DNA from 4 places in the Rhizobium sp. SYY.PMSO genome. Region 3 is predicted to be linked to each of the others. Evidence: predicted binding sites of a transcription regulator. Region 3 holds the regulator's gene; each other region holds the start of a gene.
What was found. Region 3 encodes LexA, which represses DNA repair genes until DNA is damaged. Its sites were predicted from a motif close to TGTTCNNNNTGTGTTCNG; they were not measured.
Positions count from the first base shown of each region.

Region 1: ACJJVH_RS17975 (YifB family Mg chelatase-like AAA ATPase) is a predicted target of LexA. The motif match lies at 2,287-2,304, and genes of this name have one in related genera.
Region 2: dnaE (DNA polymerase III subunit alpha) is a predicted target of LexA. The motif match lies at 1,885-1,902, and genes of this name have one in related genera.
Region 4: ACJJVH_RS15795 (ImuA family protein) is a predicted target of LexA. The motif match lies at 1,372-1,389, and genes of this name have one in related genera.

Region 1 is NZ_CP177349.1:3,705,853-3,709,403, forward strand. It holds gene ACJJVH_RS17960 (endonuclease/exonuclease/phosphatase family protein) at 1-558, shown strand, start outside; gene ACJJVH_RS17965 (cupin domain-containing protein) at 656-1,159, shown strand; gene gshB (glutathione synthase) at 1,255-2,202, shown strand; gene ACJJVH_RS17975 (YifB family Mg chelatase-like AAA ATPase) at 2,395-3,551, shown strand, end outside.
Region 2 is NZ_CP177349.1:974,587-978,137, reverse strand. It holds gene dnaE (DNA polymerase III subunit alpha) at 1-1,648, opposite strand, end outside; gene ACJJVH_RS04695 (hypothetical protein) at 2,005-2,598, shown strand; gene ACJJVH_RS04690 (DUF5680 domain-containing protein) at 2,680-3,147, shown strand; gene ACJJVH_RS04685 (ABC transporter ATP-binding protein) at 3,546-3,551, opposite strand, start outside.
Region 3 is NZ_CP177349.1:1,227,317-1,230,867, forward strand. It holds gene ACJJVH_RS05970 (ComEC/Rec2 family competence protein) at 1-1,962, shown strand, start outside; gene lexA (transcriptional repressor LexA) at 1,943-2,665, opposite strand; gene ACJJVH_RS05980 (VOC family protein) at 3,084-3,551, shown strand, end outside.
Region 4 is NZ_CP177349.1:3,256,004-3,259,554, forward strand. It holds gene ACJJVH_RS15790 (Y-family DNA polymerase) at 1-304, opposite strand, end outside; gene ACJJVH_RS15795 (ImuA family protein) at 345-1,349, opposite strand; gene ACJJVH_RS15800 (metallopeptidase family protein) at 1,627-2,064, shown strand; gene ACJJVH_RS15805 (DUF1737 domain-containing protein) at 2,477-2,683, opposite strand; gene ACJJVH_RS15810 (HpcH/HpaI aldolase/citrate lyase family protein) at 2,713-3,551, opposite strand, start outside.

The DNA.
Region 1 (3,551 bases), 1.3 Mb from region 3:
GGCAATGCGCTCATGGCTTCCGTCGCCTTGAAGGATGCCTTCCTTTTCCGCCTGCCGGGCGAAGCCGTTTGGTTCAAGGACAGCAACGAGCAGCCGCGCGTAGGCGAGCGCTGCGCCATCGGCGCCATCGTTGAAACCGAGGCCGGCCCTTTCGTTGCCGTTTCGGTTCACCTCGAAAGCGTCGCGACCGCTGCCTATCGCGAGCGGCAGATGGCGGCATTGATCGATGCCGTCGAAGCCTTCGCGCCCGGTCTGCCGATCCTGATCGGCGGCGATCTCAATACCGGCAACCACACAGGCGGCGATTTTTCGGCCGATACGCTGTTTGCCATGGTTGAAGCGCGCGGCTTCCGGTGCCACGGCGGACCGCTGGATCAGGCGAGCACGCGCCCGAGCCTGATCACGCGCTTTCCCGCGCGCGCCATGAAGCTCGACTGGTTCGTGAGCCGCGGCTTGGCGATCGGCGAAAGCCATCTTGTTTCCTCTCTGAATGAAGAGGGCAAGCCCCTGTCCGACCACGATATGGTCGTCTGCACAATCGAAGGTTTTTCCACCTGATTTTTGCAATCGTTAAAATGCGCGGGATTTCATGAACCCCGCCGTTACCCCTTCCATGCGATGAGGTGCCGGACTCGCATGGAATTTGGGGGATTGCATGGTCTTGAAAATGATGTTGGCGAGCATGGCGGCCTTTGCCGCGCGTGCCGTCCCGGTCGTCGTGGCGTTGCCGCAGTCGAAAAGCTTCGTGGCCGGTGCCAGCGACAAAATGGAAATGAAGCCGTCGCCGATCGAACCGTCGTGGATTCTGGCCGGCAATCCGGTGGCTCGTATCGCCGAGCATTCGCGCGGGCAGGACGATGCCGCGATGACCGCGCTGTGGGATTGCACGGCGGGCGAGTTCCGCTGGTATTTCGGCTGGGACGAAACGGTGATGATCCTCGAGGGCGAGGTGCATATCACCACGGAAGACGGCGTCGAGCGCACGCTGAGCGCCGGCGATGTCGCCTATTTTGCCGGCGGCACCTGGGCGACATGGCGCATCGACCGCTATCTGCGCAAGGTCGCATTCCTGCGCAAGCCGTTCCCCAAGCCTTTGACCATGGCTTACCGCCTGCGCAACATGGTCCGCCAGGGCGGCGCGCAGGGCCTTGCCGCCTGAGCGCGGCAGGCGGCTTGCCGGAAGTCCTTGAATAGCCGTTGCGTTTGCATGCGGGCCGACCTACATCTGTCCGCAAATTCGAGCGAGGGCTGATTATGGCTGGTATCAAGAACGTCGCGGTCCAGATGGACCATGTCCGGAGCATCAACATCGCGGGCGACTCGACCTTCGCCATGAGCCTGGAGGCGCAGAACCGCGGCTACAAGCTCTTCCACTATACGCCCGAGCGGCTGAGCATGCGCGACGGCAAGGTCTACGCCTCCGTCGAGCCGATGATCCTGCGCGACGTCAAGGGCGACCATTTCGAGCTCGGCGAGCCGGAGCGCGTCGACCTCTCGACCATGGACGTGGTGCTGCTGCGCCAGGACCCGCCCTTCGACATGGCCTATATCACCTCCACGCATCTGCTGGAGCGCATCCACCCGAAGACCCTGGTGGTCAACGATCCGGCCTGGGTGCGCAATTCGCCGGAAAAGATCTTCGTCACCGAATTTGCCGATCTCATGCCGAAGACGCTGATTACCCGCGATCCGGCCGAAATCCGCCGCTTCCGCGACGAGATGGGCGATATCATCCTGAAGCCGCTCTACGGCAATGGCGGCGCCGGCGTCTTCCATTCGACGCGCGACGACCGCAATCTCTCGTCCCTGCTTGAAATGTTCGGCCAGCTCTTCCGCGAGCCCTTCATCGCACAGCAATACCTGCCTGACGTGCGCAAGGGCGACAAGCGCATCATTCTTGTCGATGGCGAGGCCGTCGGCGCGATCAACCGCGTGCCGGCCGAACATGACGCCCGCTCCAACATGCATGTCGGCGGCCGCGCCGAAGCCACCGAGCTGACGGCGCGCGAGAAGGAAATCTGCGCCCGCATCGGGCCGGCGCTGAGGGAGCGCGGCTTCCTGCTCGTCGGCATCGATGTCATCGGCGACTACATGACCGAGATCAATGTGACATCGCCGACCGGCATCCGCGAAGTCAAGCGCTTCGGCGGCGCCGATATCGCCAGCCTGCTCTGGGATGCGATCGAAGCCAAGCGCGCCTGATCGGCAGGTTTGCCTTCGGCTTTACCTGAAAACACGGCATTCGCTTCGGCATATCGATGAATTTGATGTGTCGAAGGCGGTATTTGTTCGTTTATTGTTCTTGTTTCATTCCTTGTCCTGTGCCAGATTGCAACCCGAGGTTTGCCGAGCGTGACAAATAGCGGCAAGCGGGTTCGGTGACAGGGGCAGGGCATGGTGGCGCGCGTCAGTACGGTTGCGTTTCAGGGTATCGAGGGCGTTCCCGTCGAGGTTCAGGTGATGATCGCGCCGGGCAAGGTGCTGATGCATATCGTCGGCCTGCCCGACAAGGCCGTCGCCGAAAGCCGCGAGCGGGTTCAGGCGGCGCTTCATGCCTCGGGTCTCGCCCTGCCGCCGAAGAAGGTTACGGTCAATCTTGCGCCCGCGGACTTGCCCAAGGAGGGCAGCCACTTCGATCTTGCGATCGCGCTCGGCCTGATGGCGGCGCTCGGTGCGATCCCGGCCGATGCCCTGTCTTCCTATACCGTCATCGGCGAACTCAATCTCGACGGCACCATCGCGCCCGTTGCCGGAGCGTTGCCTGCGGCCATCGCTGCCAATGCCATGGGCAAGGGGCTGATCTGCCCGGCCGAAAGCGGACCGGAAGCCGCCTGGGCCGGCAGGGAAATCGACATTCTGGCGCCGCGCAGCCTGATCGCGCTTGCCAATCATTTTCGCGGCACGCAGGTCCTGTCGCGGCCGGAGCCGTCGGTTCGCGCCAATGCCGCCAATCTGCCCGATCTTGGCGACATCAAGGGGCAGGAGAGTGCCAAGCGCGCCCTGGAAGTGGCCGCGGCTGGCGGGCACAATCTGCTTTTCGTCGGGCCGCCGGGTTCCGGTAAATCGATGCTGGCTTCGCGCCTGCCGTCGATTTTGCCGCCATTGTCGACCAACGAATTGCTTGAGGTGTCGATGATCCATTCGGTTGCCGGCCAGCTTTCCGGCGGCAAGCTCTCCGATCGGCGGCCCTATCGTGCGCCGCACCACTCCGCCACCATGGCGGCGCTTGTCGGCGGTGGCCTGCGCGCCCGGCCGGGCGAGGTCTCGCTCGCCCATCACGGCATTCTGTTTCTCGACGAGCTGCCGGAGTTTTCGCCGCAGGCGCTGGATGCGCTGCGCCAGCCTCTGGAAACCGGCGAATGCGTGATCGCCAGGGCAAACCATCGGGTTTCCTATCCAGCCGGCATTCAGCTCGTGGCGGCGATGAACCCGTGCCGCTGCGGCATGGCCGGCGAACCGGGCCACACCTGCGCCCGGGGGCCGCGTTGCGCGTCCGATTATCAGGGTCGGATCTCGGGTCCCTTGCTGGATCGTATCGATATCCGCATCGA
Region 2 (3,551 bases), 250 kb from region 3:
GGCGGTCGCCGATGACGATACCGGCGGCGTGCGTCGAGGCGTGGCGATAAAGCCCCTCGATCTTCTGGGCGATATCGAGAAGGCGGGCGACGACGGGTTCCTTATCCGCCTCCTCCTGCAGGCGAGGCTCCTCCTCGATCGCTTTGTTGAGCGGGGTCGGATTGGCGGGGTTGTTCGGCACCAGCTTGCAGATCTTGTCGACCTGACCATAGGGCATTTCCAGCACGCGGCCGACATCGCGCAAGGCGGCGCGCGCCTGCAGCGAACCGAAGGTGATGATCTGCGCCACCTGCTCGCGGCCATACTTGGCCTGCACATAGCGGATGACCTCTTCGCGCCGGTCCTGGCAGAAGTCGATATCAAAGTCCGGCATCGAGACGCGTTCCGGATTGAGGAAGCGCTCGAACAGCAGCGAGAAGCGCAGCGGATCGACGTCCGTGATGGTCAGCGCATACGCGACCAAGGAGCCCGCGCCCGAGCCGCGGCCGGGGCCAACCGGAATATCATGCCGCTTGGCCCATTTGATGAAGTCGGCAACGATCAGGAAGTAGCCGGGGAACTTCATGCGCTCGATGACGCTGAGCTCGAATTCCAGCCGGTCGCGATATTCCTTCTCCTCGTAGCCCGGCGCCATACCGAGCGAGGCGAGACGCTGGTCTAATCCCTCGATAGCCTGGGCGCGCAGTTCCGCGGCCTCGGCGCGCTCCGCCTCCTCCGCATCGTCGGTAGCGCCGGTGAAGCGCGGCAGGATCGGCTTGCGGGTTTTCAGGACGAAGGAGCAGCGGCGGGCGATTTCGACCGTGTTCTCCAGCGCCTCGGGCAAATTGGCGAAAAGCTTCGCCATGTCGGCGCGGCTTTTCAGATAATGGTCCGGCGTCAGGCGGAACCGCGTGTCGTCGGAGACGATGGCGTTATGGGCGACAGCCATCAGCGCGTCATGGGCATCATAGTCGTCGCGCGTCGGGAAGAACGCCTCGTTGGTGGCGACCAGCGGAATCTCATGCTCGTAAGCCAGCCCGATCATCTTCTGCTCGTGGCGGCGGTCATAGGTGCCATGCCGCTGCAATTCGACATAGAGACGGTCGCCGAACAACCGTTTCAATGTCAGCAGCCGGGAAAGTGCCTGCGGCGCATGGCCTTCCTTCAACGCCATATCGACCGGACCGGTGAGCGAGCCGGTGAGCGCGATCATGCCTTCCGTGCCGATCTCCTCAAGCCAGGAAGCGGCGATGTGGACGGCACTATTGCCTTCGCCGCCCAGATAGGCGCGGCTGACCAGATCGACGAGGCGCTCATAGCCCCGCTCCGTGGCGGCAAGCAGAACGATGGACGGCAGTTTCGCCAACGCCTGCTGCGGCCCGCGCTTTTCGCCTTCCCCGCCGTCTTCCATGTCGATCGACACCTGGCAGCCGATGATCGGCTGCAGCCCCTCGTCCATCGCCTTCTGCGAGAATTCAAGCGCGATGAAAAGATTGTTGGTATCGGTGATGGCGATGGCCGGCTGGCTGTCGCCGGCAGCCTTCGCCAGGATCTTCTTGAGCGGTAGCGCTCCCTCCAGCAGGGAGTAGGCAGAATGGACCCGGAGGTGCACGAATTCCGGCATTTCGCCGACCGGCGCAACCGCGCCGCCGCCACTCATATCCGCCATTTAAAACCCTTCCGCATGCCAAAATGAATCGGCGACATTGTCGGCATTACGGATCGCAAAGTCCAGAAGTTGCTCCCATCAAATATGGGAGCACCATATGCAAACGGGGGATAAAACTCACATCGCCATCATGATGAGGGAAAAGCTGGTGACGAACATGACGATGGAGGTGAATGCTGCAACGTCTCGAATGATATCGGTCATTTACGCGCTCCTTACTCGTTATGTTTCTTTTTTGTTCTATTTTTGTTCGAGAGTCAATAGACGCATCCATAAATTTCATCACCTGACTTTTTCGGCCCTGCGATGGACGCGGAGGCGGCGCGACGCTATGCAGAGGCAACCGGGAGATCACGATGAAAACACCTGCCTGCGCCCTCATTCTGCTTTCGCTCGCAACCACGGCCCATGCCGGAGATACCGTCCCGCCCGGGAGCGTCATCGATGCCGCAATCGGCGACTGGAACAAGGACGGCAAAGCCGACCTCGCCCTTCTGACGGCACCCGCAGGCGACGAACAGGCCGAGAATCCGATCGGCATCTATATCTATCTGCGCGATGACGAGCACTCTCTCCTGAAGCTTGCGGCAAGCGCCCCGGCGAAGATATGGGGCAACATCGAGCCTGGCGGCGGCGTCGGGCAGGAACCCTCGATCTCGGCGCTTCCGAATGGCTCGATCGCAATCGTCTCGCAGAATGACAGCATCGGCCGCGACCGCTGGGAACAGACACTGACGCTGGCCTATCGCAACAACAGTTTCGTGGTCGCCGGCTATACCTATGCTTCCCGCGACACGCTCGAACCGGATGACAGCCATAGCTGCGACTATAACGTGCTGACCGGCAAGGTGACGAAGGATGGCAAGACGCTGAAGGCCGATGCCAGGACCGTCAGCATCCAGGACTGGCAGGACGATATCGGTCAAAAGGCCTGCGGCAATCGCGAATAGCCAATTTTGTTCACTATATGTTCTTTACAAAAAACAGGATAGATGGCATTGTCGCCGCTCACCGGAATTGGAGAGCGTGTCATGCCGGATCTCGCCGAGCTGAACGATTTCATTGTCATCGCCAAGGCGGAGACCTATGTCGGCGATGGCGAAAGGTTGCCGTCGTCCCGTAGCGGCTCGCATGACATCGGCTATGCCAGCGGCCGCTGGCGCTATCTCGACAGCTATTTCGGCGGCACGGATTTCGCCGGTCAGGAACTCGTCTGGCATGATGGCGAGCCGGTCTGGGCCATGAATTATTTCGGCCATATCACAGAGCCCGATCTGATCGACGCCAGGCGCGCCGGCATGGTCATCAAGTCGGCGCTGTTGCGGCTCTATCTGGACGAGAAGCGTTTTCTCGGCGGCTTCGAGTTCGAGCACGGATATGGCCGTTATATCGACCGCAGCACGGGAGCGTGCGACCACTTCACCGGCCATGAGACCATCCTGGTGAACGGGCGCAAGGCTTACGAGCTGGATTATCGCGGCGGCCTGATCGTCGCTTGAGTCGAGCCGTCGCCATCATGGCGCCCGTCAAAGCGGGTACCCGTGAGGGAGATACGGCTACAGATCCATGCCACTCCTGGCACAGGTTCGAATACCACGGCCGCGCCGATATCGGCGGCACCGACCTTGATGGGAAGGAACGCCTGCTTGCGAGCGCTGCCGACAATTATGGGCGTGTTGCCGTCATCGCTGCCATAGAGAGGCTATTGGCAGAACCATAAATAGCAACAAGGTCCCTGTTGGTAATCGAAACCACGAGGGAACACCAAGGGGGGTAAGGTGGAAAAGCGCGGAGGCAAGAGAGCTCCTGATGCGAATCCGCGCGGCATACATGCCTCAAAGACGGTCAAGGCACTCCATCACAATCGCATAAATTGCGATTGCTTTCCGCCCGATGCTTATAC
Region 3 (3,551 bases):
CGCGAATCCTATGACAACGGCGGCTGGCGCTATGTCGTTCGTGTCGAGGCGACCGAAAAGCCCAGCATTCGCAGGTCGCCGCAGCGAGTCACGATCTTCGTGCGTAAACAGGCGGATGCTTTCGATCTCGGCGATCGCATCCAGGGCAGGGCGCGTCTGACGCCTCCTGCCGGGCCGGCCTTGCCCGGTCTCAACGACTTCGCATTCAGTTCCTATTTCAACGGTATCGGAGCGAACGGCTTCGCTTACGGCACGCCGAAACTGTTGTCTCCGGCTGATGACAATGCGGCGGGTTCGTTGCTCGACATGGCCGATATCAGACTTGCCGCCCTTCGCAACAGCATAGGCGACAGGATAAGGCAAACCTTGCCCGGTGACACCGGCGCTTTTGCTGCGGCACTTGTCACCGATGAGAGACGAGCGATCTCCAAGGACACGACCGAGGCGCTGAGAATTGCCGGCCTCACCCACATCATCGCAATTTCGGGTTTGAACATGGCGCTCTCGGCCGGCATCTTCTATGTCGGCCTGCGCTATCTGTTCAGCCTGTTCCCCGGCGTCGTGCAGGCGTGGCCTACCAAGAAATTCGCGGCATTCGGCGCGCTTGTCACGGTGACGGCCTATTACCTCATTTCCGGTTTCGGCGTGTCGGCGGAGCGCGCTTTCATCATGATGGCGATCATGCTGGTTGCCGTCCTTCTCGACCGGCCATCGCTCAGCCTCCGCAACGTGGCGTTATCCGCCATCGTCATTCTCATCCTTTCGCCGTCGCAGGTGCTCGGCCCGAGCTTCCAGATGTCCTATGCCGCAACCCTGGCGCTGGTGTCCGGCTATTCGCTGTGGAAGCGGCGGCGGCATCGGGAAAGCATTCTCTCGCGGTTCCGCGTGCTGAGCCCGCTGCTGTTTGTTTCGCGCTTCTTTGGCGGCGTGCTGTCGACCTCGTTCATCGGCGGCGCGTCGACGGCCATATTCTCGATCGAGCATTTTCACCGCCTGGCGACATACGGTCTCGCCGCCAATCTTGCGGCCATGCCGGTGGTTTCCTTCATCGTCATGCCGTTTGGCATGGCGGCGATGATGCTCATGCCGCTTGGTCTCGACGGCCCTTTCTGGAACGTCACCGGGGAGGGGCTGGAGCTCGTCATCGTGATTGCCAAAACCGTGGCCGGCTGGGGCGGGGACATCACCTTCGGCCGCCAGCCGGGCTGGCTGATGCCGACATTCATTGTCGGCTTCCTGATCATGAGCATGCTGCGGACCAGGCTTCGCCATTTGGGCTTGGTGCTGTCGCTTTCATCCGTCGGCGCGGCGGCATTCGGCTCCGGCGTGCCGAAGCCGGATCTGATGATCTCCGAAGACGGTGTTCTCGTCGCTCTGCGTCAGGACGCCATACTGGCCACCAACCGCGAACGGCCGCAGGCCTTCATCTTCGAACAATGGCAAAAGGCGCTGGTTGCACCTGAATATCAGCCGCCGACCATTCTTCCTGGCGACAGCCGGCTTCCTCATGTCAGCAAGTCGGATCGCCACCGACGGCTAAGCCGTGAAGAGGAGAGCGCCGTTCGCAAGGCAATGGAAGAGGCTCTTGACCGTACCATGCAGGGAAGCTTCGCCTGCCAGAAAGGCGCATGGTGCGTGGCCATGCTCGAAAACGGCGCCATGCTCGTCACCATCGAAAACGCAGCCTATCTGCCTCCGGCTTGCGATACGGCAAATATCGTCGTGACACCCATCCGGCTGCGGCTGGATCATTGCCGCTCCGGCGCCATGCTCATAACCGGCGCCACATTACGGCAAACCGGTTCCATCGAAATGGCGCTTGCCACCGACAAACCTGTTGTTTCCGCAGCGTTCGAAAACCCCCAACGGCCGTGGACGCGGCATCGAACCTACGATTGGCGCACGGATAAATTCGGCACGCCAGCCAGGCCCGTGCCGACGGTTAGTGATAGCGCCGAATGAGACCGACGAGCTTGCCCTGGACCTTGACGCGATCCGGTCCGAAAATGCGGGTTTCATAGGCCGGATTGGCGGCTTCCAGCGCAATGGAGGCGCCCTTGCGGCGAAAGCGCTTCAGGGTTGCTTCCTCGTCGTCGACAAGAGCGACCACGATATCACCCGGATTGGCTGTCGTTGAATTGCGGATGATGACGGTGTCGCCGTCAAAAATTCCGGCATCGATCATCGAATCGCCCCTGACTTCCAGCGCATAATGCTCGCCGGAGCCGAGCATGTCGGCGGGAACGGTAATGTCGTGCGTGTTGTTCTGGATGGCGGAAATCGGAACGCCGGCAGCGATACGCCCCATGACCGGCACCGAGGCCGAACCGTTGTGATCGTCATTCGCAACCTTCGCCGGCGCGGGGGGAGCGACCGGTTGAGGCTTGCCGAGACTGCCTTCGATGATACTGGGCGAAAAGCCGCGTCGCGGCTGCAGGCTTGGATTATAGGCTTCCGGCAGTTTGATGACCTCCAGCGCTCTTGCTCTATTCGGCAGGCGGCGGATGAAACCGCGCTCTTCTAGAGCCGTGATCAGGCGGTGAATGCCGGACTTGGATGCCAGATCCAGCGCGTCCTTCATCTCGTCGAAAGACGGCGGGACGCCGGATTCCTTCATGCGTTCGTGAATGAACAAAAGCAGTTCCTGCTGCTTGCGCGTCAACATCGTCTTGGAACCCCAGAATCAAGAAAAGGTCGTGAAACAAATCCAGAACGGACACTATATGTTCCATATGTGTTCCGCAAGTACTTAAATTTCGGTAAAACCTTGTGCGGCCAATTAAATAATTACCACTGTCGAATGAAGCGGCTGAATACCCAAGAGGGGTACATGTGGGCTAACCTGCCGATAAATATGGAAAATGCTGTCACGGCTGCTTCCGCGGCGTTCCAGTTCCATGGTGACGTTGGATTCGTGAATGCACGCGAAATCGCGGCGGATAGACCGGCTGGAAGAGAGAATCAGCTATCCCGTCGCCGGGATTGCCGTCTTCTTTGCCGCCATATCCCAAGGTTCTTGCTTCCATCTTGAATCAGGCGTTGGATGGGCGCAAATCTGCTCTGGCAGGAACACAGGAAAAGCCATGACCTCGTCACCGCATCCGCTGGATCATCTCGTGCTGCCCACCGTCAATATTGCCTTGGCGCGTGAACGCTTGGGCAAGCTCGGTTTCACGGTGGCCCCCGATGCGCGTCATCCTTTCGGCACCGAGAATGCCTGCGTCTTCCTTGCCGACAAGACCTATCTCGAACCTTTGGGCGTGGCCTCCCAGGAGCAGTGCGAGGCGAGCCTCGCGGAGGGCAACGTCTTCGTCGCGCGCGATCAGGCCTACCGCTTTCGTGTGGGTGAGGATGGCTTCTCGGCCGTCGTCTTCGGGTCGGACGATGCTGTTGCCGATGATGAGCGGTTCAAGGCAGCCGCGATCTCGGCCGGGCGGATGCTGGATTTTTCCCGGCCCATGAGAATGCCGGACGGAACGGAAACTGTCGCCGGCTTTCGCCTTGCCTTCGCGGCCGATCTGCGCGCGCCCGATCTTCTCGCCTTCTGCTGC
Region 4 (3,551 bases), 1.7 Mb from region 3:
CGCCGCGCACATCGAAGCCCAGCCGGGAAATCCGGATCAATATATCCTCAAGCAACGCCTCTTCGCCGCCGAAGAGATGGGCGCAGCCGGTAATATCGAGAAACAGGCCATCCCTGCCGTCGATCGCCACCAGCGGCGTATAGCGGTCGCACCAGTCGGCGATCGCCTCCAGCAGCTTGCGATCTGCAGCAGGGTCCTCCTCGACGACATCCAGATCGGGGCAGATCGCCTTCGCCTCGGCCACGCCCTGTCCCTGCTTCAAGCCGATCGTCTCCGCCCGCTCGTTCAGCGCGGTCAGGCGCATGGCGTTGTTGAGCTTGCCGGCACAGGCCAGCGGCGGCGCTTCAAGCCTGCCTGCCGAACGCCAGGACAGACCCCAGCGCTTGCGCGCGATCCGGTCGGTCGGCAGGTGCGGAAAGGTCAGCGCCAGAATGCGCTGCGTGTTCGCCGGGAAAGGCAGGGCATTGCGTGTCGAGGATAGGGGCAAAGCGGCGGTCATGGGCATTCCACTCCAGGGTTATGGAAAGAGGCGCCGGGTTTCGGCTCTTTTCCAAGGTCAGACGAAAGGCCGGATGACCGATGCTGCCGCCAAGCATCGATCCATCCGGCAGGGGCCGCGCCGAGGCCGGCGCGGGTTCGACGGAAAAGCGAAAGAAGGCGCTGCTCGCCTCCTCCTCGCCGCCCTGCCGTAACAGAAACAAGGGCCGCCCCGCCGCCTTGGCCCTCAAAGCCAGCCGCCGGCTTTCGGTCAGGCCGAAACGGGCCGGATTGCCGCGCACTTCCAGAATGACGGCAGCAAAGGCAGCGCTCCCAAGCGCTGCTTCCGCCACCCAGAGCGCATCTTCCAGCTTGCGCGGCGATGCCTGCAGGAAAGCCGCAGGCTCCAGCCCGAAATCCCTGATGCCGATGGCATAGGGCAGGCCCGCCTCCATCGTGGCGACCGTATCGCCGATCCACAGGATCGGAGACGTGGCCATACCCGAAGCCTGCGCATGCAGCCGCGCGGCAAGCGCAAGAGCAAAACCGCTCGCCGCTCCCGCATCGCGCAGACCGAGCGATCGGATCTCCGTCAGCGCATCGAGCGGCAGGCCGCCTTGCAGCGCCGCATCGAGATCGCCGACGCCGGTGGCAAGAAGCCTCGGCTCAGGCAAAGACCGACCAGACAAGGCCTGACCAGACGAAACCTGATCAGGCAGAGGCTTCGCAATGCCTGCCGATCCTATGGCCAGCCCGGTCGCCAGCACCTCATGCGCCGCCGCGGCCAGTGCCGGCATCGGCCTGCCTTCCAGTCGGGCAATGGTTTCACGCAGGGCAAAAAGCGTTTCCCGCGCCACGGCGGCCTCAGCCATGACGTTAGCTCCAGATCGATAATGTTCTCGTTATGTTCTTATGGATTCCAGAGGCCGGAAAAAGAGTCAACACCATTTTATGAGAAAATATTCCTCTGCCCATGCCCGGGCAATCTGAGGCCTGTTCAGGCTGGAATCCGAATCCGCTCCAAAATCAAGCAGATAGAGCCTGATGCCGTCCGAAAACCGCTCAAATACTTTTCGGCGCCATGCGCTAATCCGCTCTCGTAAAAGCAGCGCAAAGCCTCTATATGACCAGCCAAGGAAGGAAGCATTCATGGCTCGCGTTGACCAGAGCGAGGATTGGCGGGACCGCCACTCGCCCTCCATCAGCACATTCGAATCTCTGGCAATGGAGGCTTACAGCCATCTGCCGGAAGAGTTCCGTTCGCTCACCGGCAACCTCATCATCCTCATCGAGGATTTCCCGGATGACGACGTATTCGAGGATATGGCGCTGGAAACCCCCTTCGACCTGCTCGGCCTTTTCGAGGGCCGCGGCATATCGGAGCGCTTTACCGCCCAGACCGGCGATATGCCGAACAAGATCCGCATCTACCGCCGGCCGATCATCGATTACTGGGCGGAAAACGACGAAACCCTCGGCGACATCATCACCCATGTCATGATCCACGAGATCGGCCACCATTTCGGCCTGAGCGACGAGGACATGGAGCGCATCGAGGAAAGCGCCGAAGAAGCGACGGATCGGTGATATCCTTCGTCAATAAAGTTTACTATTATCCGATGTATTGTAGGCTCAAGCGCAAGAAATAGGATAAAGTGACTTTAAGGATAAGTCTCTTATTTAGCGCTTCATTCCTTCTTCTATTGATAATAGGAGATTAATTTAAACTTGACGTACCGGATCTTAACGAAAATCCTGTCACAAACTTCGTCAAGTTCATATATTTTATTGGCATCTTCAGCTCCTCCATCTTTGGCTTAGGGAGCAGCATTCTGAGCATGTCTTTACGCGCACACCTTAGAAAGGGTGAGGACATCACGTATGTAGAAGAAAATCCGATAATCTGGCTTTTGACATGGCGTGAAGTAAAAGACGAGATCAAACGCATTTAGGGCGATTTAAGCCCCAATAGCAGCCACCCTCTCGCTCACCCAGCTGATTACTGTTCCGAAAGCTTCATATCCGGATCGTAATCCTTGCCGGCGACGTCCTTGACGACGGCCTGGCCGCACTGCATCTGACCGCTCGCAGCATTGAAGGCATAGGTCGGCGAGCCCGACAGCTCCCAGCCTTTGTTCAACGCCGCGGATACCTTATGGCAGAAGGATGCGTCGTCGGGGCCGGTGAGGAAGCGGTAGAGTTTCATCAAGACATCTTTCTTGCTGGGTTGGCCCGTCAGGCCTCGGTGCGGGATGCTGCGGCTACGCCCGAAGCGCGATGCGCGATCAGACGAGCTTTATGAACCAGTCTTTCCGCCTGGACAAGGTGCAGCCGCTCCACCATCCGCCCGCCGAGATTGACGACATTGAGAGCGTCGGCACCCGGCTCGGCAAAGGCTGATATGATGGCTTCGGCCTCGGCAATAGCTGTCGCATCCGGGCCGAAATGCCGGTTGGCGGCCTCGATCTGGCTCGGATGGATCAGCATCTTGCCGGCAAAGCCCATGCTGCGGCCCTGACCGCATTCCGCTTCGAACGCCTCCGCATCCTTGAAATCGTTGAAGACGCTGTCGATGGCTTCGAGCCCATAGGCACTGACGGCCAGTATCGCCTGCATCAGCCAGGGCACCAGATAGGCGCGGCCCGGCTGCGGCAGGACACCCGTTTCCTTTCTGAGATCGTTGAGGCCGACGACGAGGCAATCAAGCCGGCTGCCAGACGTGCGCCCGGCCTCGGCGATCGAAGCCGCATTCAGGATGCCGCGCGGCGTCTCGATCATCGCCCAGATGCGCAGGTTTTCCGGCGCATCTGCTTCGGCAAGACGGTCGCTGACAACGGTCACGTCCTGCGGCTCGTCCACCTTTGGCAGCAGCATCGCATCCGGTTCCAGCTCCGCGACCAGCGCCAGGTCGTCGGCGCCGAAATTGGAGGAAAGCGCGTTGATGCGGATGATCCGCTCCTTGCCGGGAAGGGGCGAACCGGCAAAGAAGGCCCGTAAATTCTCCCGCGCCTCGGCCTTCTTCTCCGGCGAAACGGAATCTTCGAGATCGAAGATGACGGCATCGCAATCGAGGC